Regions from separate parts of the Bacillus cereus group sp. BfR-BA-01360 genome, predicted to be linked through region 1. Evidence: predicted binding sites of a transcription regulator. Region 1 holds the regulator's gene; each other region holds the start of a gene.

Region 1 (8,023 bases):
GTATTTATTTTGAGTTTCTCGTACATGTTGAAGAAGGGGACGGATATACTTGTTAATGATTAAACCAATAGCAATTCTCGTAGGCGCTACCGTAATCTGGGTGGAGTCTTATTTGTTGTTAAGGAAAAAAAGAACAGTTCCGAAACGAAAAAGCAATGGATCGCTTCTTAAGTCGCGCAAATTTCATAACTTAAAGTGTAAGTTATGAAATTTGCGCATGGGGAGGGCTAGCTCTCCCAATAAAATCAATCTCTAGTAAGTACCGGAACTTCGAGGTATGAATTTTAATTTTAAACATATACATGTATAGAGTTTATTTCTATGGACAAGGAGTGAGTGGGGTGAACAGGGTAGGGAAGGTTGATTTTGTTTCTGGATTTGTACCGAGTCATAATCAGGGGTCTGTAGATTATACATCTGTAGATGTAGGGCATGTACATCAATGTTTAGATGTATCTTCTCCCCCAATTCAAACGCAGGATAGACATGTACATTATACAGAAGGTTATGTTGTATTTGAGGATGGGCATACTCATTACTATAAAGCGTACTCAGGGCCGGCGATTCCAGTTGGAAATGGAATGCATGTTCATTATTATGATTTTTATACAACAGAAGATAATGGTCATAAGCATCGTAAGCCTGCTCCGGGTAATAAATAATTAAGGAACGCTTGCTGAGGTGTGAACGTTTTAAAACAATATATTTGGAAGTTTTTAAGTGGATGTTGAAAGGTATAGGAAATCATAATCTTTCATATATATCATGTTGGAATGGTGTTTTTAGGGGATAGGGGGGATTTTTATGACGAACGAGGAACAACAATCGATTCCTGGTCATTTTGTTATGGATACGCAGAGGGCGATGTTACTTCCGCCAGAATTGAAAGCTGCACCTTCTGAATCATTAACAGAACAATTATTTATTGAGAGATCGTTAACTGAAAATCGCTTTTGGCTAAGGATTATGAAGGAGCACGCACTTTTTCTTGGTGAAGGATTTAACCGAAAAGACACTAACTTAATTCAACAGGTGGATCAATTTTTTCATCTTTTTGATCGACATTTACAAAAAGCGTTTTCTATCCCTCAAACTGTTCAAGCAGTCAGGCAATTAAATGAAGAAAGTATCCAGCTCGTTTATGCATTTCGTAATTATAAAAGAAATCTTTTAATTTTAATTATTAATTGTAAAGTAAGTGGGTTTAACTTTCCGTTATTAGTAGATCATATTGCGCGAGAAGCAGAGTATTTTATACGAACACTTCAGAAATTTAATGAAGGGAAAATGGATCCAATTCAAGATGCGATCATTAGTGAAAATGTATTTTGGTTAAGAATTATGATGGAACATTCTCGTTTTATTGCCTCATTACTTGATCAATCAGAACGAAATTTAGTTCATACTGCTTTAAAATTTGGTGATGATTTCGAAGTTCTTCTTAGTCAAGCTAGAGATGTAGAATCAATGTTATATCAGAAACAACCAACATACCCCATTATCGGAAAGATGAATAAAGATAGTGAAAACGCTACAGTTGAATTGAGAAATTTCAAAAAAGCAGGATTGGAACTTATTCAAACATGTCAAATTCGCAATGTAATTAATCCACTATTAGCGGATCATGTTGTAAGGGAGGCGGAGCATTTCTTATTTATGATTCATGTGTTAGAAGAAAGGTTGAAGCAAAAACAGGTGCAACAGTCGATGGGATGAGGGGTATACCAGTATGAACGATATATAGTAAGAAATATATTTATCAGGAGTTTTTCAAAACATGAAATTTTTAATATACAGTTACGAATAGTATTTTTAGTGAAAAACGGTAAGTCCTTCATTAAGGAATTATCGTTTTTTTTTTTTTTTTGAGGTGTTCTTTCGACCTATAATAATGGTCATGCAATATTCCTGTAAAATAGTCAACAGTACCTTGTAATAAATAGTAGTAAATGGTATATTATGGTTAGTGTAAGTACCTTGCATTAATTAGTACTGATAAAAAGGAGGATTGTCTTTGAACGTCCAGTTTAAGAAAGGTGTGCTGGAGCTTTGTGTACTGGCACTTGTTAAAAGAAAAGATTGTTATGGGTATGAACTTGTTCAAGAGATTTCTAATAAATTTTTAATATCAGAAGGTTCCGTTTATCCGTTGTTACGCCGATTAACGAAAGAAGGGTATTTTCAAACATATTTAAAAGAATCAACGGAAGGACCACCGCGTAAATATTATCAATTAACAGATCAAGGAGAAGAACAACTACATTTACTTGTAACGGAATGGCGTGATTTCGCTAAAGGGGTACAGGAAATTATTGAAGGGGTGTAATGATATGAATCAAGAGCAATTTCTTCAGGAATTATCAACACATCTTAGAAAGCTACCAGAAGAAGAAAGAAGAGATATTCTATATGACTATGAGGAACATTTTCGATTTGGGTTAGAGGAAGGGAAGACAGAAGCAGAAATTATAAAGGGACTTGGCTCGCCAAAAGCGATTGCAAAAGAGATGTTAGCCTTATATCGTTTTGATGAGATGAAAAAAGATCCGTCTGCATCAAATATAACAAGAGCTGTTACGTCGGTAGTTGGGCTTAGTTTATTAAACTTCATTATTGTATTAGGACCTTTAATTACAATTGTAAGTTTTATATTCTCACTGTGGATTGGAGGGATTTCCTCCGTTATAGCACCATTCCTAGTCGTGATTAAGATACTAACTGGCACTTTTTTATGGCTTGATATATTTGTTTCTATTACATTTTTTGGGATTGGATTATTAGTATGTATCGGTGCTTACTACTGTACAAAATGGTTTAAAAATCTTTGTATACGTTACGTCAATTGGAATCTCAAAATGATTAGAGGGGAAAAATAAGATGAAAAAAATAATGTTAGTAGCCATTGTTTGTATTGTAGTTGGCATTATTGGTATATCACAAACATATTCGGAGATGGTAGATGCGGCGGAGCAGAAAGAAACGGAAAAAGTTATAAAAAATGAGGCAATTAAAAATGTAGATATTGAATTAGATGCTGGAGATATTGTGATTCAAAAAGGAAAGGATTCTTCTTTCTATGTGAAACAGTCAGGAAATATTGAAAAACAAAGAGTGAGTGTTAATGAAGAAGGAGATGTTTTGGGAATAAAAGGGGAAACAAAAGAAGGATTTTTATTTGACTTTTCATTTTTATCTTCGGGGTTTAAAGCAACAAAGCTAACGGTTGTTGTTCCTGAGCGTACTTATCAAGAAATAAAAATGAAATCATCTGCAGGTGAGATTACAATAAGTGAGGTGAAGAGTGAACGTGTAGAAGCCTTAACTCTTGCTGGAGATGTTGCAATGGAGCGAGTGTCAGCAAAAACAGTAGAAGGCTCTTCAAAAGCAGGAGAAGTGGAAATAAACAGAACGAACGGTAAAGTCGTTGCCAAAACAGCTAGGGGAGATGTAAAGGTTATGGATCATGATGCAAAATACGATTTAGAAGCAAATTCAGAAGCGGGAGACATAGATATTCGTTTACTTGAGAAGCCTCAGAATGCAGTTGTGAGCGGTAAGACGTATGCAGGAGAAGTAGAAATTTTTCAAACAGAGGACAGGAATGTTACATTTGGCGATGGTAGTGTGAAAATCACAGGAAAAACAGCTGCGGGAGATGTTAGCATTCAAGTGAATTAAACATAGACAAGTGAAGATCATTTTCGTTTTATATAATGGAAAGGAAAGAACGTTAAAACGCGACTGTTCATGCAAAGTACAGATTTTTAAGGAAGATGCCAGAGACGTCACATTTAGAAATGACGGTGTGCAAATTGAGAGGAAAACAGCTATGGACGATGGTATAATTAACGTACATTAAAAAATAGACCATTTTGGTCTATTTTTTAATGTAGGTCACGATATACACCAATTACTTTTCCGATAACAGAAACGGTATTTAAAATAATTGGTTCTAAAGAAGAGTTTTCTGGTTGTAGACGGAAGTGATCTTTTTCTTTATAAAAGCGTTTAACTGTGGCTTCATTATCTTCTGTTAGAGCGACGACAATCTCACCATTGTTTGCGGAATGTTGCTGACGAACAACAACTAAATCTCCATCAAAAATACCAGCTTCAATCATACTATCTCCAGATATTCGTAGCATGAATACTTGATCAGCTCCAGCAATGATACTTGCAGGGAGTGGGAAATGTTCTTCCACACTTTCTACAGCTGTAATCGGTAATCCAGCTGTAACTTTTCCGACAATTGGTACTTGAACAACAGATTGTGTACCAATTTCGATTCTTTCTTCTCCTAAAATTTCAATCGCTCTCGGTTTCGTTGGATCGCGTCGAATATATCCTTTCTCTTCTAGACGTGATAAATGTCCGTGCACTGTAGAACTAGAAGCAAGGCCGACTGCTTGACCAATTTCACGTACGGAAGGCGGGTAACCTTTTTCCTGTACTTTCAGTTTAATGAAGTCGAGAATGTCTTGCTGGCGTTTTGTTAACTTTTCCATTTTTTAACACCTCGTTTTTTCGTTTTTCTTATTCATAAGTATACCATGTGAAAAAACATTCTACAAACATAAGTTCGAACATGTAAGAGATTTATGCTAAACTAATAAAAAAATCAAAAAGAGGAAGTGGGTTTTAAATGAATGCAATCATTTATGCTCGTGTAAGTACAACGAAAGAGGCACAAGAAACATCATTGGCACGTCAAAAAGATGAATTGTTGCATTTAGCTGAGCGATATCAAATGAATGTTATAAAGGTGGTTGAAGAACAAGCAAGTGGTTACACGATTGAACGTGAAGGAATATTGGAAATATTAGATATAATACGGGACGAGCAAATTGAGGTACTTCTTATTCAAGATGAAACAAGGCTTGGCAGAGGAAATGCGAAGATTGCTTTAATGCATTGCTTATATAAAGATGGAGTAAAAGTGTATACGCATACACATAACGGTGAATTGCAGCTGTCTGATTCTGATTCAATGGTACTTGATATTATTAGTATCGTGGAAGAGTATCAAAGGAAAATTCATAACTTAAAGATTAAACGTGGCATGAAAAGAGCGGTAGAAAGAGGATTTCGACCGGAGAAAAACTTGAAAAACCGACACTTGAGTACGGGGCGTGAGAAAAAAGAAGTGCCGATTGAAGAGATTGTTCGTTTGCGCCGCAATGAATTAACTTTTGAAGAGATTGCTGCGACACTTCGTGGATTTGGATATGATGTTTCTAAAGCTACTGTGCATCGCAGGTATGTGGAATATACGAAGCAATTGCTTGATAAACAAGACTAACTATTGTATGATAATAATCAGTTTTTAGTAGAAAGGGGATTCGAGATGCTAAGTCACGAACTCATTGAACGCATTAACTTCTTAGCGAGGAAAGCGAAGAATGAAGGTTTAACTGAAGAAGAACAACGGGAACGTCAATCGCTCCGTGAACAATATTTAAAAGGATTTCGCCAAAACATGTTAAACGAATTAAAAGGAATTAAAATCGTGAATGAAGAGGGGAAAGATATTACCCCAGCGAAATTAAAAGCGTTAAAAAAGAAAAATAATGTCAAGCTAAATTAAAAGATGGGACAAGCCCATCTTTTTTATTTTCATAGAAATATATAGTGGTGTAGTTTCTTTAGATCTTCATTTTATTACCGTCCAGTTCTGATTGAGAGTTGCTTCAACCACTTTTCTTTTCAATATATAGTTTGCAATGATTTCAGACATATCAATCGGTATGTCTTTTATAACCGGTTTATTTTGATACATAAAGTAGTTCCCGCCACCGCTTGCCCGGTAATTATTCATAACAACATCATACTCATCCGTAAGAGAAAGAGGCTTTCCTTTGTAATGTAGGGAAACAACTCTTTCTCCAACTGGTTTTGAAATGTTTAGTATGTATGAAATACCTTCCCACATATCATAATTATAATGTTGTGGCTTTGGCTTGATATAGGCAGGGGTTACAACAATCTCTCCGGTTTCATTCAATGAGAAATATTCAGCAGATCGTTCAAGCGCTTCCAGAATATTTTGTCCTGTAATGCGAATGACTTTTAATGTGTTTGGATAAATGTAATTAGAAACAATATCGCGCATTGTAATCTCATTTGGGAATCCGGGAGATGCATTGTGAAATAAACTTGTACAAGAAATATCAACTTCAGCTACGTCCATTTGTACTTTATTGATAAATTCGATAAAAGGATGATCCTGTAAACGAACTTGCATCGGATCATGAACTTTCATATCGCCAACAATTGTACCAATTGGTTGATCAAGCCATTTTTGCGTTCGCTCTTCATAGTCAGATACGAGTGAAAGTAACGTATGATCTGCCGGAACATCTTCTACAGATAGCAGTTCAGAACGACATGTTTTGATGGTCCACCGACTATTATTTTGTTCCAATTCTATTTGAACTTTCCCTAATGAATGGCCATTACATCCAGGTTGTAACACAGTTACACCATTTATTGTTTCGTTTTCGATGAAGCGGTGTTGATGACCAGTTAGTAAGATATCGATTCCCTCTATTTCATGACACATGGCAAAACCTTGATTTTCCCCTGTTAAAGTTTCCGTTGGTGCGCCGGACTGTAAATCTCTTTCAAATCCACCGTGATAAGCTACAACTAATACATCAGGTGCTTCATGCTTATAAATAAAAGAAACCCATTTTTTTGTTGTTTCTAATGCGTCTTCAAACTGTAAATCTTGAATATGATGCGGTTGCTCCCAATTTGGAATGTAATGTGTTGTAACTCCTAAAATAGCGATTTTTATATTTGGTTCGATATGCTTGATCAAATAAGGCTTCCCAAAATAAGGTTTTTTTGTTCTTTTATCTAAAATATTTGCACAGAGATAAGGCATATTAGCATGTGAAACGGCTTTATTTAGTATGTCCATTCCGTAATTAAACTCGTGATTTCCAATAATGGCTGCATCATAGTGGATGTAGTTAGCAAGTATTGTCATCGGATTATCTTTATCACTTTCGTAAGTGGCATAGTGGTAAGTAAACGGTGTCCCTTGAATGAAGTCACCGTTGTCAATTACGATGACATGTTTATGCTGTGAACGCTCCTGCTGGATACGTGTTGCGATTTTTGCTAATCCAATTTCTGCGCTTTCGTTATTTCGGTAATGAAGTGGATAAACGGTTCCATGTATATCGCTTGTAAGTAGAATATTGACTTGTACAGTATGATGTTCTTTCAATCTCAATCATCCTTTTATATTATTTATACATTTATCATAACAAATAAATATAAATACGATTGTATATAATGTTTAGAATGTGTAAAGATTCTGTAAATAATACTTTGTGTTAGGAATTTTATGGTATATTTCTACGTGTTTACAGCTCGTCATTTTATGAATAAGAAAATGGAGGATTTCACATGTTAAAAAAAGTTTTCATGATGGGGGCGACGGCCATACTAGCAGCCAGTCTACTAAGTGGTTGTGGGACAAAGGAATCAAGTGCAACGAAGAGTGAAGAGAAGAAAAAAGGATATGTACCGAAAACATTAAATGTTCAGTTTGTTCCTTCACAAAATGCAGATACGTTAGAGGCGAAAGCAAAGCCGCTTGAAAAGTTGTTAAGTGATAAGCTCAATATTCCTGTTAAAGTTAGCGTTTCCACGAATTACAATACGATTGTCGAAGCGATGGCATCTAAACAGGTAGATGTAGGCTTTTTACCACCAACTGCCTACGTGTTGGCACATGAGAAGAAAGCAGCCAATGTCATATTACAGGCGCAACGATTTGGAGTAGACGATGAAACAGGTCAACCTACAAAAGATTTAGTAGACTTTTATAAATCTGAGTTTGTCGTGAAGAAAGAGTCAAATATTAATAGTATTAAAGATTTGAAAGGGAAAAAAATCGGATATCAAGATGTTACATCTTCTGCGGGATATGTTTGGCCAGCTGCAGTTTTAATGAAGGAAGAGATTGACCCATTAAAAGATGTGAAACCAGTTACATTAAAGGGACATGATC
Region 2 (8,023 bases), on a different contig from region 1:
CCCATTTCCTGTTATATATATTTCTCAGTCAAATCATCAAAGGACATCCTATTCTCTTCTGCCCCATTTATCAACTATTCATATCATTTCCCATCCACTCTATAAAAAATATGTCCGTTTCAATATGAATAATAAATCTCCTATTGGTCATTTTAAAAACATACTACCATGAAGGAGGAAGAGCCATGAAAAAGCTTAAAATATGTTCCATTATTTCACTAGCAACCATCTCACTCTTTGGCTGTGCTGGAAATCAAAAAGATAACGCTTTAGATAATCGAGATCACGATAACATTCGAAATGTTAGATACGAAGGAAATCAAACAGATCTTCAAAGGGGAAGAAATGTTCCAAATGATATAACAAATAATGACACACGACTGCACATAGCCAATAAGGCAGCAGACCGCATTGTGGAGCTAAAAGAAATCGACACAGCAAATGTAATTGTTACAAATAGAAACGCCTACGTTGCTGTTGTTTTACGAGATCATGTAAAAGGGGAACTCACAAGAGAATTAGAAAAAAGAGTTGCTGATCAAGTAAGAGCAATTGATCCAAATATTCGTTATGTCTTTGTTTCTTCAAACCCTGATTTCGTTAATCGCATGAGAGATTATGCTGCCAAAATTGATCAAGGGAAACCCGTAAGAGGACTAATTGAGGAATTTAATGAAACGGTTCGAAGAGTATTTCCAAACTCTCGCTAAAGAAAAAAGTGTCATGATGCTTATATGTAATCATGGCACTTTCTATAGAAATTTATTTTCTAATCTTTGTTGGAACGATTTCTCTTGTTTGCGTAACAATTGACTCCCTCGTTGTAACAGCGGCGTTCCATACTTATCATTAATTTGTTCGATAACGGCTAATAACGGCTCTTCTTTTGCATCTTGCTCAAATGAGAATAAATCTAATTGCTTGACCGATTCCGTTTTCCATTCTAGTTCAGTCGCTGTAACACCGAGTAAACGAATAGAATCACCATTCCAATGCTGTTTCCATAAACGAGAAGCTGCTTGAAATATATCGCGCTCTTCCCAAACTGCATTTTTTAATTGTTTACTTCGCGTGATTGTACGCCTATCATAATATTTAATTATAATTTGAATATTGTAGCTAACGAGCGTACGTTTTTGTAATCTACTGCTTACCGATTTTGATAATTTCTTCAGCATATCAAGCAATTCCTTCTCTTCATCCATATCCTTTGAAAAAGTCATTGAATTTCCAACGCTTTTATGTTGCCCCATTTGATTTGGATCAACCTTTCGATCATCGATACCTTTTGCCCGTTTTTGTAAGTCAACACCATGCTTTCCAAGCTTCGCACGAATAATATGTTCGTCTCCCTTTGCTAACTGTTCAATCGTATATATATGAATTTCATTTAATTTCTCTGCTGTTTTCTTCCCAATTCCATGCATACTTTCAACGGAACGTGGCCAAAGCATGTACGGAATATCTCGCTTGCGCAGCACTGTAATACCGAGCGGCTTTTGCATATCAGAAGCTGTTTTCGCAAGAAAGAGATTTGGTGCTATCCCGATGCTACATGGAAGTTGCAATTCTGTTACTAATGTCTGTTGAATCATTTTTGCAATTTCAATTGGCGTACCAAGCGCATAGCAATCTGTAATGTCTAAATATCCTTCATCTATCGATACCGGTTGGATTTTCTCTGTGAAACGAGAGAGAATTTGAAACATTTGAAAAGAAGCTTCTCGATATAATGTAAAATTCGGCTGCTTCACAATTAAATGGGGACATAACTTCTTTGCTTCCCAAAGTTGCATCGTTGTACGTATCCCGTATTCTCTCGCTTCATAGCTGCATGTCACAATAATTCCTTTTCGCTCTTTTTCATTTCCTGCAATTGCTAGCGTTTTTCCTTTTAACGATGGATCATGTGCAATTTCAACCGATGCGAAAAAACAATTCATGTCAACATGTAAAATAACATGTCCATTTTTCGGATACATTTCTCGCATATTATCCACCTCACAAAGAACATTTGTTCTTTTATTATATCAGATTTATTTACAATAGTGGTATGGTCTCGTAAAAATTTGTTCTTTTTTCTATCTCTTATCCATAACTATACTAAAAAAGAAATAACAATAAAAAACGTGCAAACCCATGACGGATTTACACGTTGTTTGATTGTTATTTTGCTACTTCTTCAATAATAGCAACAACTAATTCAGCTGTTTTTGTAAGTTCTTCAACAGGAATTTTTTCGTTTGTTGTATGAATTTCCTCATACCCTACTGCTAAGTTCACGGTTGGGATACCATGTCCAGCAATTACATTTGCATCACTTCCGCCACCACTTTGATGAAGAGATGGTGTACGGCCAATTTTTTCAGCTGCACGTTTTGCTACTTCTACGACATGATCGCCATCAGCAAATTTAAACCCTGGATACATGACTTTTACTTCTACTTCTGCTTGACCACCCATTTCTTGTGCAGTAGTTTCAAATGCTTCTTTCATTTTCGCAACTTGTGCTTGCATTTTTTCTTCTACTAGAGAACGTGCTTCCGCAAAAATTTGCACATGGTCACAAACGATATTTGTTTGTGTTCCCCCTTCGAACCGACCGATATTTGCAGTTGTTTCAGAATCAATGCGTCCAAGTGGCATTTTGGCAATTGCTTTTGCTGCAATTGTAATAGCAGATACGCCTTTTTCTGGCGCTACACCAGCATGTGCTGTTTTCCCACGAATAATTGCATTTACTTTTGCTTGCGTTGGCGCTGCGACTACAATTTCACCAACTTTTCCATCGCTATCTAACGCATAACCATATTTCGCTGTAATGCGTTCGCGTTCTAATGCTTTTGCACCGACAAGACCTGATTCTTCACCAACTGTAATAATAAACTCAATTTTCCCATGCGGAATATTCTTTTCTTTTAAAACGCGGATTGCTTCAAACATCGCTGCTAATCCCGCTTTATCATCTGACCCTAAAATTGTAGTACCATCAGATACAATATACCCATCTTTAATAGAAGGTTTAATTCCTTTTCCCGGAACTACTGTATCCATATGAGAAGTAAAATAAATTGTATCTACGTCTTCTTTTGTTGCTGGTAACGTACAAATTAGATTACCTGCCCCATGTCCCGTTGCATCCATTGTATCGTCTTCAAATACTTCAACACCTAAAGCGGTAAATTTCTCTGTTAACACTTTGCAAATTTCCGCCTCAAATTTCGTTTCAGAATCTACTTGTACTAATTCCATAAATTCATTGACTAAACGTTCTTGATTAATCATAAAACTGCGCCTCCTGCACTACCATTATGTATGTACACTATTCATTATAACAGAATTTCGCGAAATTTTCGAAATACATGACAAAAAACAGATGGTTCGTACATCTATATAACCATCTGTTTACTTTGACTCATTTAAAAGAACCCATCGCATATGATCTTCCCACACTCCATTGACCATTAACATTTTTCGAGATACACCTTCATATTGAAATCCAAGTTTTGTGACAACTTGAATCGATGCTAAATTTCGAGGCATAATTGGCGCTTCGATTCGATGTAAACGAGCTTCTTGAAAAGCTACCTCAATTGCCTTTCTAAGTGCTTCTGTTGTATATCCTTTATTCAATTCATCCTTATCTAACTTATAGCCAAGAACACATGATTGATAAACACCTCTCACAATTAAATTGAACGAAATACAGCCAATAATATTTGTATCATCCTCTTTTTTAAATATCCATAGCCGGATCATTTTCCCCTCTGCTACTTCTTTTCTATCTTTTTTAAGTCGCTTTATTTGATACTCTAATGTAAAAAAATCATCTGGTCTATATTCTTCCCATGCTTTTAAAAAGTCGCGATTTTTGTCGTAATATTGAAGAACTTGCTTTGCATACGACTCGTCAATTTCCCTTAATTGTAAACGCTCTGTTTCATATATTTTCATCATCGTATCTCCATTCTTCAGCTTACAAAACTGTTAAAAGTCACCGTAAAAAGTATTCCCTTACTTTGTTATATTCTCTATGTATCGCAAATTTTCCTGTTATCTTCCTAGACACTTCCCAAACTTTGTCTTTCCCCTTGTCCCCTCTTTCGTTTCTCGTTACAATAAACTTGTAATGACTGCAAGGAGGCCCATTATGAATAAAAAAGCACAAAAAATTATGGTATATATCATGCTTATTTCCATGCTTGTAACAACACTGCTTGCTGGTGCAAGTATGTTTTGGTAAAAAGTGTACATTTACTTTTTTATATTTTATTCTGCTATTGGTGAGCAACAGGACTCTCGCTAATTAAAGTTACACTTTATCTCTATTAATAAAGTGTAACTTTAATCAGTGGGGGTTTTCTTCATCCCCCACTGATTATGAGCCCTCACCAATCGCGCTGCCCTAAAATAGCGGGATAAAAACAAGGCTGTATATTCTCATAGAAAATAACAGCCTTGTTTCATGAAACAAAATAGATATCTACTTGATTACTAACAAAATTGCTACAATACTAAATGAAAACATCATCATAAGAGCCATCACAAAACTTGTATACTGTTTTTGCTGAAATGCTCCAACTACAAATGTTAAATTTAACAATGCCATAAATAGAATAGATACGAAAAAATTGCATATATTAAAAATCGTTAATATAAAAGTAATAATAAATAGAAAACCAATTAAAAATTGCGCGTACGAAATCTTTGACTTCACATACATATAAGCAATTCCTTTCTTCCTACCTTTATATATTTTCATTAACGCATGAACATGCACACATGCTAATCATATAAGGTAAATGTAAAGAACATTTACCTTATATGATTGACTCTCTCTAGCGAATCGCTCCTTTTTCTTTCGCCAGCTGCGAGAAGGATTTCTTCGATTTGACAATCCATACTTTTGTTCCGATTGGAACACGATCAAATAAATACTCCACATCATGTTTCTTCATCCGAATACATCCTTGTGAAATATATTTCCCAATCGAACTCGGTTGATTTGTACCATGAATACCATATTTGCTTCCATCGGTTCCTCTTGCATTAAATCCCATCCACCTTGATCCAAGTGGATTTTTTGGTGATCCTCCTGGAATATTTTTCGCAATATAGTAAGGATTTTTTGCTTTCATCACAATATCAAATGTTCCCTCTGGTGTGAGTTCATTTGTTTTTCCAGTTGCAATAGGAAACATATTTTGAATTTTCCCATCGTTAATATACGCAAGTTTATTGTTCTCTTTATTTACAATAATGAAAGGATCACCAACTCGCGGATTATCACCAAGGGGCCAAATGGGGGAAAGGGAAAAAAGTAATAATAACGAGATAAGAAATGGCATATGCAATTCCTGCCTCCTTATATAAGTTCTTTTATATTATCCTTTCCTTTAAATCGGCTTTTAATGAGTAAATATTGTTCCATTTCATATACGAGTTGAAAAAGTTTCGCACGTATTTCAAATTCCTCACGTGTCTCTGGAAGAGGCATGTCTCGAAACAATTCGCGCATCTCTTGAAGCTGTCTAAGTGATATTAACCCTGTACTTTCAGGACGAATCGAATTCCCAACATTTTCAATCACTTCTGCAATCATTTCCGCTTGTTCGTAAGACCAAGATAATGAAGCGGCAAGCGGCATAATTCTCTCTAAAATTTCAAATTGCTGAAAGCGCATATCGAAATATCGATAATAATAATCATCTTCTCGCATAAATTGATTTTCTAACTTTTTGAACGATACATCCTTCGCTCGTTTCAAGATTTCCTCTGTTTCAATTAATTCTTTTCCCGACCACGTACTCTCTCGATTGCGTAAGTATGCTGCTATCTCAAATAAAATCGTTTTAAAATTCGATTCTACTTGCTCTTGATATTCCTTTAATTTCTTTTCTGCACTCGGCATATACATATTCACTAATAAAGCGACACTAATTCCAATCGTTAACACAGCAACTTCATTTCCAATCGCTGACCAAGTAATATGTTTTAATGAATAGAGGTGCATAACAATAACGGAACTTGTCACAATTCCTTCTTGAATCTTACACATAACTGCTGTTGGAATAAAAGTAAGCAACAATAAACTAATAGCAAGTGGTGTATAACCAATTGTCTCAAAAATACAAAATGAAAATGCCATCGATAATACACATGCTAAAAAACGATGTAACGATACTTGTAATGATTTTCGCTTTGTATTTTGTACACATAAAATCACTAAAATCCCTGCTGAACTATAAAACTCTAATCCAAAAAGCTGAGCAACAAAGACAGCGATTCCTGTTCCAACTGCTGTTTTTACTGTACGATATCCGATTTTAAACATATTATTGCTCCTATATGTATAAACGTATTTACGATAAGTATAAAAAAAGGACGACAAACTGTCATCCTTTTCTTTTATTATTCACTTAACCTTGACACATTACAATATTTTTTGTAAAAAAACTTTCGCACGATCGCTCTTTGGCTCTGTAAAAAATTGCTGCGGAGTTGTATCTTCAACAAGTTTCCCACCATCTAAGAAAAGGACACGATCCGCTACTTCTTTCGCAAACCCCATTTCATGTGTCACAATTACCATTGTCATCCCGGTAGTCACTAATGATTTCATTACTTCCAATACTTCTTTTACCATCTCAGGATCCAGTGCAGAAGTTGGTTCATCAAATAACATCACTTCCGGTTCCATAGCTAATGCTCTAGCGATGGCCACGCGTTGCTTTTGACCTCCAGATAGGCGATTTGGATATGCCCCCTTCTTATTTAGCAATCCTACTTTTTCCAATAATTCCATTGCTTTTTGTTCCGCAGTTCCTTTAGCTATCCCTTTTACATTCACGGGAGCATATATAATATTTTCTAGCACGGTCATATGTGGGAATAAATGAAAATGTTGAAATACCATTCCGACTTTTTCACGTACATTCATCATATTCGTTTTCAGATTTGTTACTTCTTTATCTCCGATCCAAATACTTCCGCTTGTCGGTGTTTCCAATACATTCATACAACGTAAAAAAGTTGATTTCCCCGATCCAGATGGTCCAACAATTGCAACAACTTCTTCCTTTTCAATTGTTGTCGTAATTCCTTTTAATACTTTATGTTCTCCAAATGATTTATGAAGATTTTCAATCTTAATCACTTTTCTTCATTCTCCCTTCAATTGCTTTCCCAACTACTGTAAGTACAATCACTAAAATATAATAAACAAGCCCAACAAAAAGTAATGGTTCAAGATACTTAAATGTTTCACCACCCACAATGTAAGCGCGACGCATTAAATCTGTTGCACCAATTACTGTTACTACAGCCGATTCCTTCGTCAGTGTTGCAAATTCATTCACAAGCGCAGGTAATATATTTTTTAATGCTTGTGGTAATATAATATGTCTCATCATTTTCCCATACGGTACACCTAGCGCTATCGCTGCTTCGGTCTGCCCTTTATCAATCGCTTGAATCCCGGCGCGAATGACCTCAGACATATATGCACCTGAATTTAAGCTAAATGCAATGACTGCGGCTAAAAAAGCTGGAATATCATATCCAATCATTTGTGGTACACCAAAATATATAATCATTAATTGCAAAACAAGTGGTGTTCCACGAAATATGGATGTATATAGATCCGCTGCAACATTTAAAACTCGAATTCTAGCAATCTTACAAAGAGCTAATAGTGTCCCTAATATAAAACCAATTAAAGCTGAAACAGCTACAATTTTTAATGTAACTTCTAGTCCTTTTAATATATATGGTATCGATGGCGTTATTGCCGAAAAATCTAGATTCATGTTTTGTTCATTCCTCTCTCAGAAGATAGAAAGGCAGCTTATTTTTCGCTGCCAAACCATTTTTTCACTAATTTATTCATTTCACCATTTTCTTTCATCTTCTGAATCACTTTATTAAACTCTGCTGTTTTATCGCTATTTTTTGGAAGAGCAATCGCTGCCCCTACTTCTTCTGGTGCTTCCTGAATTTCAATCCCTTGTAAACCTTTTACCTT
Region 3 (8,023 bases), on a different contig from region 1:
GAATCAAGTATTGAAAAGTGTAAAAGATGTTAGTGCTGGAGATGTAGTTTCCGTGCAATTACAAGATGGTATATTAGATTGTAATGTATCGAGCGTAAAGGAGCGTGAATCAAATGGAAAATAAATTGAGCTTTGAAGAGGCGATTTCACAGCTTGAGCATCTCGTTTCCAAGCTTGAACAAGGCGATGTTCCTTTAGAAGAAGCAATTTCATACTTTAAAGAAGGGATGGAATTGTCTAAGTTGTGTGATGAGAAATTGAAAGATGTACAAGAACAAATGGCAGTAATCCTTGGAGAAGATGGACAGCTTGAGCCATTTACAGCTTTAGGAGATGAAGCATAGTGGCATATGGAGATTTCGATGCTTTTGTAATAGAAAGCAAAATGTTTATAGAAAAAGAACTTGCGCGTTACGCGAATGAATTGCAATGTCCAAACGTGCTTCGCGATGCGATGACATATTCATTAGAAGCGGGTGGAAAACGTCTCCGCCCGTTACTTTTATTTGCAACTTTACATGCGTTTGGGAAAGAACGAGAACTTGGGATAGGTGCAGCTTGTGCACTTGAAATGATTCATACATACTCTTTAATTCATGATGATTTGCCATGTATGGATGATGATGACTTAAGACGCGGGAAGCCAACCAATCATAAAGTATTTGGAGAGGCGATGGCTGTTTTAGCCGGCGATGGTTTGCTCACCTATGCGTTTCAAGTAGTTTCAGCGTATAATTATGAAGGGATTTCTAGTGAAATAAAGTTAAGGCTGGCACTTGAGCTTGCCAAAGCCGCGGGGCCAGAAGGAATGGTAGCTGGACAAGTAGCGGATATGGAAGCGGAAGGGAAGCACCTTACACTGAATGAATTAGAGTATATTCATAAGCATAAAACAGGAAGATTATTAGAGTTTGCTGTACTTGCTGGTGCTATACTTGCTGGTGCAACAAAAGAAGAAGAGGAAAAGCTACTTGCCTTTGCAAAATATGTTGGCCTTGCCTTTCAAATTAGAGATGATATTTTAGATGTGGAAGGAACGGAAGAAGAAATTGGAAAGCCAATTGGCAGCGATGCTTCTAATGAAAAGAGTACATATACGACATTATTTGCGATAGACGAAGCAAAAAGTATATTAGAAGAAACGATTGCCAAAGCAAAGGATGCAATTATGTCCCTGCAATTACAAGATACATACTTGCTCTCTGTTTGTGATCTTATCGCAAAGCGTAACAACTAGTATAACAGCGTTTTCATTTGTTGAGTCATTTATCATTTTGTGGTATAAATGTAGAAAAAGGTTTTTCTTTTCTTTTTATTGGCAAAAATATATTTAGATTACATTGCCGTTGTCACGTTGTGTGAGCGGCTCTTTTTTTCATCATACAAAGAAGTGGGCGTATCAAAGTAAGTAGAGATAAGATAAAATGTAGTAGGAAAAGCTAAGAACTTCTTGTATTGTGTAAAGTTTTTTTATAATATTTGACATGTTGACAGATTATGAAATGAAAGTGAGTGATCCATGTGGATCTAACGCAAATTCAAAACCCTAGTTTTTTGAAAGATATGTCTATCAGCGAACTAGAGGAATTGAGTGAGGATATTCGTAAGTTTTTAATTGAAGAGCTCTCTCAAACAGGTGGACATATTGCTCCTAACTTAGGTGTAGTAGAACTCACAATTGCGCTGCATACATTATTTGATAGTCCGAAAGATAAATTTTTATGGGATGTCGGACATCAATCTTATGTTCATAAAATTTTAACAGGGCGTGCAAAAGAGTTTCGTACATTAAGGCAGTATAAAGGATTGTGTGGTTTTCCAAAACGATGTGAAAGTGAACATGATGTGTGGGAAACTGGTCATAGTTCAACATCATTATCTGCTGCGATGGGAATGGCTTTAGCGCGTGATTTAAAGAAAACAGATGAATATGTTATACCGATTATCGGAGATGGTGCTTTAACTGGAGGAATGGCTCTAGAAGCGCTGAATCATATCGGACATGAAAAGACAGATATGATTGTGATACTTAACGATAATGAAATGTCAATCGCACCGAATGTTGGAGCACTTCATAATGTACTTGGTCGTTTGCGTACAGCTGGTAAATATCAATGGGTAAAAGATGAACTGGAGTATATTCTTAAAAAGATTCCAGCAGTTGGTGGGAAAGTTGCAGCGACGGCTGAAAAGATTAAAGATAGCTTGAAATATTTATTAGTATCTGGTGTTTTTTTTGAGGAATTAGGTTTTACATATTTAGGTCCAGTTGATGGACATGATTATGAAAAACTATTTGAAACACTGCAATATGCGAAGAAAACAAAAGGTCCAGTACTTGTTCATGTGATTACAAAGAAAGGGAAAGGATATAAACCTGCTGAAAGCGATGTAATCGGTACTTGGCATGGCACTGGCCCATATAAGATTGAATCGGGAGACTTTGTGAAACCGAAGGAAGTTGCTCCAGCATGGAGCGCTGTTGTTAGTGAAACGGTTCGTAAACTGGCAAGAGTGGATGAGCGTATCGTAGCGATTACGCCGGCGATGCCTGTTGGATCTAAACTTGAGAAGTTTCATCAAGAATTTCCAAATCGTATGATTGATGTAGGAATTGCCGAGCAACATGCAACAACGATGGCAGCTGGAATGGCAACACAAGGAATGAAACCATTCTTAGCAATCTATTCGACGTTTTTACAAAGAGCATATGATCAAGTTGTTCATGATATATGTCGTCAAAACTTAAATGTTTTCATCGGTATTGATCGTTCTGGATTAGTTGGTGCAGATGGAGAAACGCATCAAGGAGTATTTGATATTGCGTTTTTACGCCACTTACCCAATATCGTCCTTATGATGCCGAAAGATGAGAATGAAGGACAACATTTAGTATATACAGCAATGCAATATGAAGATGGACCGATTGCACTTCGATATCCGCGTGGAAATGGACTTGGTGTTCCAATGGATGATGAATTCAAGGTAATTCCAATTGGCACATGGGAAACATTAAGAGAAGGTACGCAAGCAGCTATTGTAACATTTGGGACAACAATTCCAATGGCTATGGAAGCAGCCGAGCGTCTTGGAAAAGCTGGTGTTTCTGTAAAGGTGGTAAATGCTCGTTTTATTAAGCCAATGGATGAAGCATACTTACATGATCTTTTAGGAAAGAATATACCGATTTTAACAATTGAAGAAGCTTGTTTAATCGGCGGGTTTGGTTCAGGAGTTATGGAGTTTGCTGCTGAACATGGATATCATAGTGCATTGATTGAACGAATGGGAATTCCAGATTATTTTATCGAGCACGGTAGTGTGACGAAATTATTAGAAGAAATTGGGTTAACAACAGATGCGGTTGTAGATCGCATCCATACAATGATTCCATCAAAACAAAAAAGGGCGTAACAAATGAGTGTAAAAAAAGAAAGAGTAGATGTATTAGTAGTAGAACGCGGGTTGATTGAAACACGTGAAAAAGCAAAGCGCGCCATTATGGCTGGGCTTGTATATGCGAATGAGATGAGGCTCGATAAGCCGGGGGAAAAAATTCCTGAGGATACACCGATTACAATAAAGGGACAAGTTATGCCTTATGTAAGCCGCGGTGGTTATAAATTAGAAAAGGCATTACAAGTATTTCAACTTGATTTGCAAGATAAAATTATGATTGATATTGGTTCATCAACTGGTGGCTTTACAGATTGTGCACTACAAAATGGAGTAAAGTTATCTTATGCTCTGGATGTAGGATACAATCAATTAGCTTGGAAACTTCGCCAAGATGAACGTGTTGTTGTGATGGAGCGAACGAACTTCCGTTATGTTACACCAGCTGACTTAGAGCGTGGATTACCGCAGTTTGCAAGCATCGACGTTTCGTTCATATCATTAAAGCTTATTTTGCCGGTGTTAAAAACAATGCTTACGCCAAATGGTGATGTAGTTGCATTAATTAAACCGCAATTTGAAGCTGGGCGAGAACAAGTTGGAAAAAAAGGTATCGTTCGTGACAAAAAAGTACATGAAGCTGTTGTCGAAATGATTGTCGACTTTGCGTTACAAGAAGGATACGATGTACAAGACTTGACATTCTCACCTATTACAGGTGGAGATGGAAATATTGAATTTTTAATCCATTTAAAATGGTATGGTGAGCGTGAGACTGGTGAAAACCATTCTCCAATTTCCATCGAGCAAGTTGTTACAGAAGCGCATGAAGTATTAAAACAAAAGGGAAAAGAGGAATAACGTATGTTGTTCCTCTTTTTGTTGGAATTGTATAATGATTGTAAAAACAATTGTGTACAATAAAACAATTATACGTTAACATAAATAAGTGAAGTATATCAACGTTTAAACTATGGTAAGAGATAGTGTGAGGTGCAAATGTATGAATAAGGGTCAGCGCCATATTAAAATTAGAGAAATTATCGCGAACAAAGAAATTGAAACACAAGATGAACTAGTTGACATTTTACGGAACGAAGGCTTTAATGTAACGCAAGCAACTGTATCACGTGATATTAAAGAACTGCACTTAGTAAAAGTGCCATTACATGATGGTCGCTATAAATATAGCTTACCAGCAGATCAACGCTTCAATCCGTTACAAAAATTAAAACGGAATCTCGTTGATTCGTTTGTGAAATTAGACACAGCAGGGCATATGCTTGTGTTAAAAACATTACCTGGTAATGCTCACGCGCTAGGAGCGCTTATTGATCATTTAGAGTGGGACGAGATTATCGGAACCATTTGTGGTGATGACACTTGCTTAATTATTTGTCGTACGCCTGAAGATACTGGTAATGTATCGGATCGTTTCTTAAATATGCTGTAACAAAAAAGAATCTTGTTTACTTTCTTACTAAAATGAGAAAGTAAACAAGATATTTTTTATTGTGAAAAATAAGGTTTTTATAATGGTATACATAAAGAGGCGGATTGACCCATAAAACAAATGTTTGGTACAATGAAGCATGTTAGAAGAATACATGATACATGTGATATATAGAAGATAACGATTTAAATAATACGTAATGAAAGCTCTTAATGGGGCATTAGTTTATAACGAGGTGAATGAAGCATTGTTATCGGAATTATCGATTAGAAACTTTGCTATTATTGAGTCATTAAATATTTCTTTTCAAAAAGGCTTAACTGTATTAAGTGGTGAAACAGGAGCTGGAAAATCAATTATTATTGATGCAATTAGCTTGCTTGTTGGTGGTCGTGGGTCAGCAGAATTTGTTCGATATGGAACAGAGAAAGCAGAAATTGAAGGATTGTTTTATATAGAGGACGATAAGCACCCGTGCATTGCGAAGGCAGAAGAGCTGGATATTGAAATTGAAGATGGCATGATGATTTTAAAACGCGACATAGCTGCGAATGGAAAAAGTGTATGTCGCATAAATGGTAAACTTGTTACATTAAGCATATTGAAAGAAATTGGGAAAACACTTGTTGATATTCACGGACAACATGAGACACAAGATTTAATGAATGAAGAACGGCATCTCTTTATGCTGGATCATTTCGATGGAAATCGAATTGTAAAACAATTAGAAAAATATCAAGAAGTATATGTAAAGTATGAACAATTGAAGAAACAATTAAAAGCTTTAACAGAAAATGAACAACAGATGGCTCACCGATTGGATTTAATTCAATTCCAATATGAAGAAATTCGTAAAGCGGATTTAAAGGTAGATGAAGAAGAGGAATTAACAGAGGAGCGCTTGAAAATCTCTAATTTTGAGAAGATTTATAAAGCGTTAGGTGATGCTTATCGTTCATTAACTGCAGATGGACAAGGCCTTGATCATGTGCGAAATGCAATGGGGCAAATGGAGAGTATTGCACATTTAGATGAATCGTATCAAGAAAATCATGATTCAATAGCAAATAGCTATTATTTGCTGGAAGAAGTAGCCTATCAGCTAAGAGAAAAATTAGATATGATGGAATATGATCCAAATCGTTTAGATGAAATTGAAACTCGTTTAAATGAAATTCGTATGCTAAAGAGAAAGTATGGCAATACTGTAGAAGAGATTTTAGCGTATGCAGATAAAATAGAGCAAGAAATATTTACGATTGAAAATAAAGATGTGCATATTGAAAAGGCTAAAAAAGAGTTAAAAGAATTGGAAAGTGTAATCTTAAAAGAAGCGACAATGTTAAGTGATATGCGTCATGAACTTGCAGAGCGCTTAACAAGTGCTATTCACCAAGAATTGAAAGAACTATATATGGAAAAAACAAAATTTGAAGTGAGAATAACAAAAAAAGAAGGAAATATAGAAGATCCACTCGTTGAAGGAATACCTGTCAAATTAACAGTGGATGGATATGACCAAGTGGAGTTCTATATTTCCACAAATCCAGGTGAACCGTTGAAACAACTTTCAAAAGTTGCTTCTGGAGGAGAGTTATCTCGTATTATTTTAGCTTTAAAGAGTATTTTTTCGAAACATCATGGTGTCACATCTGTCATTTTTGATGAAGTGGATACAGGTGTGAGCGGCCGAGTTGCACAAGCGATTGCTGAAAAAATTTACAGGGTATCAGTAAATTCACAAGTACTTTGCATTACTCATTTACCTCAAGTAGCTTCAATGGCGGATTCACATTTATTTATCCGAAAGCAAGTGGCGAATGATCGGACAATGACATCTGTCACAATACTAAGTCCAGACGATAAAGTGACAGAAATTGCTCGTATGATTTCTGGTGTAGAAATTACGGATTTAACTACGGAACATGCGAAAGAGTTACTTACGCAAGCAAATCATTTTAAGCAAGCAGCAGAAGCTATCCAATAATGGATAGCTTTTTTGTTCAAATAATGATTTCTTAATTCTTCCGGTTATAAACAGGGCGTTGCAAGGAGAGATTAAAAGATGAGGCCGAAGAGGCTGAATGTGGGGTAGGAGCGAGGAGAGTGAATAAATTGAGATTAGAACACTTCCGGAAAATAATAGGGATTTGTCTCCTTGTTTCGTTAGTTTTTATTGTCTGTTTTAAACCATTACGTACATTTATTTCATTTCCAAAACAACTTGTTATTTTTGAAGGGGAACAATCAGAAATAGAATCACTGCCTGTTTTTCAAGCTTCATCTACCAATCATAACGTGTTTACCGTAAGTTCTAAACAAAAAGCGCCGGGGATTATGGTGAATTCACATCAAAATGGTGAGGCGGATATGGTGTTTCAATTGGCTGGTTTCCCTGTGAAGAAAGTAAACGTAAAAGTGTTAAAAGATTTTAAAGTTATTCCAGGTGGACAATCTATCGGTGTGAAGCTGAATACGAAAGGTGTCCTTGTTGTTGGACATCATTTAATTCAAACGGAAAAAGGGAAAGTATCACCAGGTGAACTAGCAGGTGTACAAGTTGGTGATATGATTACTGCAATTAATGGAAAAACAATCGAAAGAATGAGCGATGTAGCACCATTTATTCATAGTAGTGGTGAAACAGGTGAACCGCTTCATCTTGTGTTATTGAGGGATGGGAAGCATATTCGCACAAAGCTAACGCCACAAAAAGATAGTGGGGAATCATCTTATCGCATTGGTCTATATATTCGTGATTCGGCAGCTGGTATTGGAACGATGACATTTATCGACCCAAATTCCATGAAATATGGAGCGCTTGGTCATGTTATTTCTGACAATGATACAAAAAAACCGATTCAAGTGGAAGATGGGCAAATTATGCGTTCGACAGTCACTTCGATTGAAAGAGGAAGCCATGGAAATCCCGGAGAAAAGTTAGCGAAATTCTCACCAGATCATGAAGTAATTGGGAATATTACAACAAATAGTCCATTTGGAATTTTTGGAAAGCTAAATACAAATGTGAAAAACGGGATAATGGATAAGGCGATGCCAATCGCATTATCTCATCAAGTAAAAGAAGGACCAGCAAAAATATTAACAGTAATTGATAACGATAAAGTAGAATCATTTGATGTTGACATAGTAAGTGCAGTGCCGCAAAAATTT
Region 4 (8,023 bases), on a different contig from region 1:
GCGTACGCACAGCGATTAAATAATTCCATACGAGAGACACTTCCTTTTATTTTATCTCCATATAAAATTCGACTTACAGCCGTACTTAATTTCTTCGCACGATTTCGATAAAACAAACTGGATAATACACGGTTGCTTTTTTGCTTCCATTCATCGGATGTAACGTAGAAATTATATACATCCCACCAAAAGTCTAAATCACCTTCAAAACCGTATCGCTTCCACGTTTGCAGTTGTTGCATCACATATGACAATGTTACTTCTGGCGTCGTTACATATGAAATTTGTGCTGCGCGCGATAAGTCGTTTACATCGTTTGTTACAAACGTCTCTTTCACATTAGGAAACATTCTCTTTATTTTCTTCATAAAACTAGAAGCTAGTAATGTCTTTCCTTCTTCATCTGCAAGAGGACAAGAGATATATAGTTTCTCAGATGCTCTTGTCACCATTTGATACAAGACAAACTGTTCTTCTAATAACGTTTGTCTTGTCGTTGGTGCTAATTCCACGCCCGCTGCTGCAAGAACATCTCTTTCTTCATCAGAAAGCATCCCTTCATCTGTCGGCGTAGCTGGCATCACACCTTCATTTGCACCAATCACAAATGTTGCCCGAATATTTGAAAGTCTAGAGCGATCGATATTTGCAATTAATACTTGGTCTAACGATGGCGGGATATTGGCAAATTGAAGTGCCTCAAGCCCTGTCGTCATCACATCAATAAACACCGATAGAGACATACTTTCTTCTCCAAGCATCTCAACAAATGTATCAAGAAGATTCATCACTTCTTCCCACACTTGATCATGGTCTGTCGCAAATAAGAAATCCCCGCTTTCTTCAGCACGTACACGTAGTTGTTCTAATTTCTTCGGAACATCTAGCTCCTCTAAAAATAAATATACAGCTTCGCACATTTGCATAACAGTACTTGCACGTTTCAATCTTTTTTGCAGACGAATGATTGGCGTTCTTACAATCTCACGAAGACGGTTCATTTTCTCTTCCATTTGGCGTTCACGATCTGTTATCACCTCGTTCCCCTCATCAAGAGAGCGATAACGACGATACGTCCACGGCTCATCGGCGGTCCATTTCTTACCTTGGACACCATACGCCAAACAGTAGTTTTCAAACTCATCCATTTCTTCACGCATCACTTCTTTTTTTACATCCAGCGGATATAAAAGTTCTGTTTTCACGCAGCGAAAAACAGCATCATAACGCCAATTCCCACTAATTATTTCTAAAGCAGAACGAATGCATTCGACTAACGGATGGTGAGACATCGAGCGCTTTTCATCAATGAAATGCGGAATATCATAATCTGCAAATAATGTTCTTAACACATCATAATAGCTTTCTCCGTTCCGAAGAAGTACGGCAATATCGCGGTATCGATAATTCTCTTCTGCAACAAGTCTACGAATTTCTCGCGCTACTCCTTCTACCTCCGCTCGTAAATTCGCAGCTGTATGGATGGCAATACTCGTCTCTCCGTAAAACTTTTCGTTCGGACGCGATTCATAGTGAGCTTCTAAATGCGCTAATGCTGGAGAATGAAATCGCGGCTGTTCTACGAGCGGAATCGTTTTTTCCATTACCACTTTCTCTTCACGTGCTACTTGTTTTACTTTTTCATACGTCAGCACTGTTTCATAAAACAAATCCAGTTCATTGACTGGCTGGGCGAACGTTTTTTCATCCACCGTTAATGTAATCGTCATTCTTGCTCCGCATCTCATTAGCTGCCTTATAATTTCAAGCTCTTGCGGGGAGAACGAATGAAATCCATCAATATAAATTTCTGCATCCTTTACATACTCAGAAAACGGCAGTTTCTCAATAAGGAGCTGTAAATAATCTTCCGAATCTAAATACTTTCCAATTAAAGCTCGTTCAAAATCATCATATAATAGCTGCAAATCATATATTTTATTTGCCAGCAACTTTTGTTCGGCGCTACTGCTATGCGCATCTAACTGTTGCCACATTTCATATACATGAGATGGCGTTATATTGTAACGTTTAAACTCTGCAATCATACCTCCAAGATGTTCAAAGAAGCCATTTTGTTCAGCGGCTTTTTGAAACACATATAATCCTTCTTTGCGCGATTCAATAATTTTGCGAAGTAACATATGCACACCCGCTTCATCAATATGAAGACGACTTGCCCCTCCTACTTCTTGCAACACTTTCCAAGCTAATCGTGAAAAACTAAACACTTGTGCACGAATAGAAGCTCTTACCTCTTCACTTCCTATTAACGCCTGCTGCGTCTGAAATGTCATTTGTTCAGGAACAAGATACAAGATTGTTTTCCCTCTTGGGCGCTCTTTTAACTCTTCTTGCACTTCTCGTAAACAAAGTGTACTTTTCCCACTTCCAGCTCTTCCAATCACAAATCGAAGTGACATATAACCCCACCTTTCACCTATATAACGAACGTTAGTTTGCTGTCATCATTGTATTATAGGACACGAAAAAAGACAAACAGAGACTGCTTGCCTTTTTTCCTCTTTTCTATATTATAAATCATTCTACTCACCTTTTGAAAAGTTCATTTGCATTTCGTTAATCGGCCAATAACGTAAATCGACTTTTCCAACAACCGCATCTGCTTTTATAAAACCAAAATGTCTGCTGTCCCAGCTACCAAGACGGTTATCGCCAAGTACAAAAATATATCCTTTTGGCACAACCTTTTTTTTCGTTAACTCTTCCAACTTAAAATCTCCTGTCAACTGGCGTCCTTTCACTTGTTCCTTATATGTTTCTAAATACGGTTCATCAACAAATTGACCATTAATATATAATTTATCCTGCTTATATTCAATATAATCTCCAGGTAAACCAATGATTCGTTTTACATAGTCCTCTTTTTTATTCGCATGGAATACAACAACATCAAATCGATGTAACTCTCCAACTTGATAGCTCACTTTGTTCACAACAAGCATATTACCATCTTGAAGTGTTGGCATCATCGACTTTCCCTCTACAACATAAGTCGAGAAGAAAAACGTTCGAAAAAAAAGAGCTAGTAGTATCCCGATAAGGATCGTTCTCATCCACTCTACGCTTTCTTTTTTCAAAGTTTGCTTCATCAGCCTCTCCCCTCACCCTTTTCTACAATGAAGCTGTATGTACAGCGCGGACTTCTCTACTCAATGCAGTTCTAATTTCACTTCAATTTTCTTACCAACATACCAAAGAATAAAAACAACTCCTATCACAATAATTGTTTTTACAGGATTATGGATAAAAGAAGTTAAATCATGACCGATATAGCTTAACATAAAAATCATAACAAGCTTTCCAAGTGTTAGAGCTAATCCAAACTGCCTTACACTAATGCGCGATAATCCCGCGACTACATTAATCAATGCAGATGGCGTAAAAGGAAAACAGTACAATACAAAAATAGGTGCAAATCCTTTTCGTTCAATCCATCCCATCGCACTCCGTACTTTCGGATGTTTATTTATAAAAGAAAAAAAGCGACTTCGCCCAAACTTACGAATAACAAGAAAAACAAGAAACGCCCCCAGCACCGAACCGATCCAAGAATAGAAACATCCAAGCCATAGACCAAAAGCAACCGCATTTGCCATAACAAATACGATCAGTGGAAGTACGGGAATAAGCGCTTCTGCCATTGGCAAGCCAATGCCAAGGAGCAGACCAAACGCCCGGTAACTCTCGACAAGTTGGTCCATATTTTCTGTTGAAAAATATTCTTTGATTGTTTGAAAATCCATTCTACAATTTACCCCTTTATTATTTTCACTATCCCTACTTTATCATTGCTTCGTATAAAGAGGAAATGGTAGATATAACAGATGGAGATGTATGTATTAAAGTTCCATACGATGATGTAAAAACCCTTCCTGATTATCGTATGATTATCTATCATGATTTGACAGGATTTTACACCTTTCATGTTTCCATGTAACAAAAAAGAAACCAGTTACTTCATCATATCTGGTTTCTTTTCATTTTTATTATATGAGCATTTTACCTGATTTATTAATCATTCTCCTTCTATATCTTCTTCCTTTACAAGGTAGACTTTTTCATACGCTGGTCTTAACGTTGATATCGCTTCTTTTGCAACTGGCTTAAACTGCAAGTTTCCTTGTTTATCTTTTCGATCTTCATATTCTGTTCTCAGCTTTGCTGTACGGTTTTGTTGATTCTCAAAACTACTCTTTGACATCTCTAATTTCACTGCAAACCCATTAATGAACCGAATAATAAGATTGCCGTCTGCTAACTCTTTATTGCTTGCAATATGAAAATGAGAGAGCCATGCACATTCTTTTCTTGAATAGGAATACGTGGGAAAGAAATAAAGTTGATCGGTGGGACTAATTGCGATAGGTGCTTTATGAGTAATACGTGTTAACTCTTTGGTTCCTTCTTTCCTCCCTAAAAAACTCGATCCATGCTTACGACAGCTTCGTTCTACAATATCAAGCGGCTTTTGGAACATAAAAAAAGAGTCTTCCACTTCAATTACTCTCGTTATTACATTTTTTTCCCCTAAAATAACAGGCAGTAAAGCCATAGTTTTTTTATTTATTACGTAATTTTCAACATAGCGCTCAGCTCTACCATCCATGGTGTGTTCACTCCTTCTATAAAATTCATTTATATTAGCAGCTGCACAAATAATTGTATCACACCTTTTGTAAAATAATTAAAATTTTCAATTTTTTTACATTCTTTTATAAAACTTAAAAATGACATTATTTCTTTCCATAAAAAATACCCAACGTCAAAAATGTATATAGTTCGTTCCAAATAGAGATATTATTTCAACTAAAAGTAGATTTTCCATGTTTGAAATATTTATAACATATTCGTTAGTCTCATGAACAAGACTGCTTCAAAAGTCCAAATGCCCATATAGAGTAAGGTAAAGAAGCAAAGAAGGGTTATTACACCATATGTATATCCTCAAAAATGTATAACAAAAAAGATGGCCAAAGCCATCTTTTTTATCACACACAATAAAATTATAGTTTTACAACGTTTTTAGCTTGAGGTCCACGGTTACCATTTTCGATTTCGAAGCTAACTTTTTCGCCTTCTTCTAAAGATTTGAAGCCTTCAGTTGTGATTGCAGAGAAATGTACAAAGACATCGCTTCCACCTGGAACTTCGATGAAACCAAATCCTTTTTCATTATTAAACCATTTTACTTGTCCTGTTACTGTCATTCTTATTTCCTCCTAAGAAAATACATTTTTTAGTTTTTCATGTAAAAAAAGAATCCACACATTATCAAATACGAAACATAAAACAGTTCTCACATACTTTTTCTCGTTCGTTTTCAGCACTTGATAATATATGGATTGCTTAATTTAATTATTCAACTGAGATTAGTATAACATAATAAAGATAAGATGTATACTTTTTTTTAAAAATAAATCTTCCAATTTTTATACTCTCTATAAAATAGAGCTATCACCCTAAAAAACGAAACAGATATACAAAAAGAATTTTTTCAATAGAAAACAGGCGCCTAGTATCGACACCTGTCCCCTCACTTATTTTGTAAACTGCGCCTCTTCCGTAGAACCTTTCAGCGCTGTTGTCGAAGATGTACCACCTGTAATAACTTGCGCGACTTCATCAAAGTAACCCGTTCCTACTTCGCGCTGATGACGCGTTGCGGAGTAGCCGTATTGTTCAGCAGCAAATTCTGCTTGTTGCAATTCAGAATATGCTGCCATGCCACGCTCCTTATAACCGCGTGCTAATTCAAACATGCTATAGTTTAAGGAATGGAATCCAGCAAGCGTTACGAATTGGAATTTATAACCGTATGATGCAATTTCTTTTTGAAAGTTTGCAATTGTTTTTTCACCTAATTTTTGTTTCCAGTTAAAGGATGGCGAACAGTTATAAGCTAGTAATTTCCCTGGATACTTCTCATGAATCGCTTCAGCAAAGCGCTTTGCATCTTCTACATTTGGCTCAGATGTTTCACACCAAACAAGGTCTGCATATGGTGCATATGCTAAGCCGCGCGCAATTGCTTGATCGAGCCCCGCTTTTGTACGGTAAAAACCTTCTGGCGTTCTTTCTCCTGTAATAAACTTTCGATCGACTGGATCGATATCGCTTGTAATTAAATCTGCTGCATCCGCATCCGTTCTTGCAACAATGATTGTCGATACGCCCATTACATCTGCCGCTAGCCGTGCTGAAATTAAATTGCGCACTGCTGTTTGTGTTGGTAATAACACCTTTCCGCCTAAATGTCCGCATTTCTTTTCCGAAGATAATTGATCTTCGAAGTGAACACCTGCTGCTCCTGCTTCAATCATACTTTTCATTAATTCAAATACATTTAATTGTCCGCCAAATCCGGCCTCAGCATCAGCAATAATCGGCACGAAGTAGTCGATACCTCCGTTTCCTTCCATATGCTGAATTTGATCTGCGCGCTGAAGCGTTTGATTCATCCGTTTTACAACAGCTGGTACACTATTTACCGGATACAAACTTTGATCCGGATACATATGACCAGATAAATTCGCATCCGCTGCTACTTGCCAACCACTTAAGTAAATTGCTTTTAAGCCCGCTTTTACTTGTTGCATCGCTTGGTTACCTGTTAACGCTCCCAGCGCATGAATGTAGTCTTCTGTATGAAGCATGTTCCAAAGTTTCTCCGCACCACGGCGCGCCAATGTATGTTCAATATCAATTGACCCGCGAAGACGAATTACATCTTCAGCAGAATAAGGACGCGTAATCCCCTTCCAGCGTGCATTTAATTCCCAATCCTCTTGCAATTGCTGAACTCTTTCATTTTTCATTTCTTCCATCCCCTTTTCTTTTATAAAATTTCATAACCAGGTAATGTTAAAAATGGTTCAAACTCATCCTTACGCACTAAATCAGTAAATAACTTTGTCGCTTCTACAAATCTACCTTTCTCAAATGATTCTTTTCCAATCTCCTTCTCTATTTTCGCTAGTTCTTCCGCCTTCAATTGTTCTACTAAAGCAAACGTAACTTTACGACCGTCATTCAGTTTCCCCTCCTCATGACGAATCCACTGCCAAACTTGCGCTCTTGATATTTCCGCTGTTGCCGCATCTTCCATTAAGTTATAAATAGGTGCTGCCCCGCGTCCACTTAGCCATGATGCAATATATTGAATGCCAACACTGATATTCATGCGCAGCCCTTCTTCTGTAATCGTTCCCATAGGTACTTCTAATAAATCTTTTTCTGTTACATGCAGTTCCTCCCGTTTTCTAAATATTTGATTTGGTGTTTTCATAATGTGATTAAATACTTCCATCGCAACTGGTACGAGTCCTGGATGAGCAACCCAAGTTCCATCATGCCCATCTAAAGCTTCGCGCTCTTTATCGACCCGCACTTTTTCAAAGGCGATTTCATTCGCCTCTGGATTATTTTTAATTGGAATTTGCGCTGCCATCCCCCCCATCGCTGGTGCATTTCGGCGGTGACACGTTTGAATGACTTTCAAAGAATACGCGCGCATAAACGGTACTGTCATCGTAACTTGTGCTCTGTCTGGAAGCAAAAATGCTTTATGATTGCGGAAACATTTTAAAAAGCTAAAGATATAATCCCATCGTCCACAATTTAATCCAGCGGAGTGATCACGTAATTCATATAAAATTTCATCCATTTCAAATGCAGCATGGATCGTCTCAAGCAGTACCGTCGCTTTAATTGTGCCATTTGGAATACCGACATACTTCTGTGCAAATACAAATACATCATTCCATAAACGAGCCTCTAAATAGCTCTCCATCTTTGGCAAGTAAAAATATGGACCGCTTCCTTTTTCAATTAAAGTTTTCGCATTATGGAAAAAGTACAGTCCAAAGTCTACAAGACTTCCTGACATACGTTTCCCGTCAACTTGCATATGCTTTTCTTCTAAATGCCAACCGCGCGGACGTACAATAAGTACAGCTGTTTGATCGCCAAGACGGTATTCTTTCCCACTTGGGCTCTTATA

What was found. The regulator LexA, encoded in region 1, represses DNA repair genes until DNA is damaged. The targets are predictions, from matches to a motif close to CGAACATATGTTCG.
Positions count from the first base shown of each region.
Region 2: a site for LexA is predicted at 2,008-2,021, ahead of MR056_RS01675 (DNA polymerase IV). Genes of this name have one in related genera too.
Region 3: a site for LexA is predicted at 4,963-4,976, ahead of recN (DNA repair protein RecN). Genes of this name have one in related genera too.
Region 4: a site for LexA is predicted at 2,449-2,462, ahead of addB (helicase-exonuclease AddAB subunit AddB). Genes of this name have one in related genera too.

Region 1 is NZ_JAKUFV010000010.1:82,799-90,821, forward strand. It holds gene MR056_RS11640 (hypothetical protein) at 1-63, shown strand, start outside; gene MR056_RS11645 (YmaF family protein) at 342-662, shown strand; gene MR056_RS11650 (DUF2935 domain-containing protein) at 805-1,716, shown strand; gene MR056_RS11655 (PadR family transcriptional regulator) at 2,015-2,326, shown strand; gene MR056_RS11660 (DUF1700 domain-containing protein) at 2,331-2,876, shown strand; gene MR056_RS11665 (DUF4097 family beta strand repeat-containing protein) at 2,878-3,678, shown strand; gene lexA (transcriptional repressor LexA) at 3,885-4,505, opposite strand; gene MR056_RS11675 (YneB family resolvase-like protein) at 4,643-5,299, shown strand; gene MR056_RS11680 (DUF896 domain-containing protein) at 5,345-5,584, shown strand; gene MR056_RS11685 (bifunctional metallophosphatase/5'-nucleotidase) at 5,651-7,234, opposite strand; gene MR056_RS11690 (phosphate/phosphite/phosphonate ABC transporter substrate-binding protein) at 7,417-8,023, shown strand, end outside.
Region 2 is NZ_JAKUFV010000001.1:319,510-327,532, forward strand. It holds gene MR056_RS01670 (YhcN/YlaJ family sporulation lipoprotein) at 186-710, shown strand; gene MR056_RS01675 (DNA polymerase IV) at 753-1,991, opposite strand; gene MR056_RS01680 (tripeptidase T) at 2,167-3,285, opposite strand; gene MR056_RS01685 (GNAT family N-acetyltransferase) at 3,406-3,954, opposite strand; gene prli42 (stressosome-associated protein Prli42) at 4,151-4,243, shown strand; gene MR056_RS01695 (DUF3894 domain-containing protein) at 4,484-4,723, opposite strand; gene MR056_RS01700 (L,D-transpeptidase) at 4,839-5,348, opposite strand; gene MR056_RS01705 (aromatic acid exporter family protein) at 5,366-6,334, opposite strand; gene MR056_RS01710 (amino acid ABC transporter ATP-binding protein) at 6,434-7,156, opposite strand; gene MR056_RS01715 (amino acid ABC transporter permease) at 7,149-7,808, opposite strand; gene MR056_RS01720 (transporter substrate-binding domain-containing protein) at 7,847-8,023, opposite strand, start outside.
Region 3 is NZ_JAKUFV010000027.1:327-8,349, reverse strand. It holds gene xseA (exodeoxyribonuclease VII large subunit) at 1-124, shown strand, start outside; gene xseB (exodeoxyribonuclease VII small subunit) at 114-344, shown strand; gene MR056_RS18745 (polyprenyl synthetase family protein) at 386-1,237, shown strand; gene dxs (1-deoxy-D-xylulose-5-phosphate synthase) at 1,522-3,414, shown strand; gene MR056_RS18735 (TlyA family RNA methyltransferase) at 3,418-4,257, shown strand; gene argR (arginine repressor ArgR) at 4,400-4,849, shown strand; gene recN (DNA repair protein RecN) at 5,097-6,836, shown strand; gene spoIVB (SpoIVB peptidase) at 6,956-8,023, shown strand, end outside.
Region 4 is NZ_JAKUFV010000004.1:71,009-79,031, forward strand. It holds gene addB (helicase-exonuclease AddAB subunit AddB) at 1-2,423, opposite strand, end outside; gene lepB (signal peptidase I) at 2,547-3,113, opposite strand; gene MR056_RS05615 (TVP38/TMEM64 family protein) at 3,174-3,767, opposite strand; gene MR056_RS22230 (hypothetical protein) at 3,833-3,961, shown strand; gene MR056_RS05620 (competence protein ComK) at 4,040-4,630, opposite strand; gene MR056_RS05625 (cold-shock protein) at 5,028-5,231, opposite strand; gene aceA (isocitrate lyase) at 5,562-6,839, opposite strand; gene aceB (malate synthase A) at 6,860-8,023, opposite strand, start outside.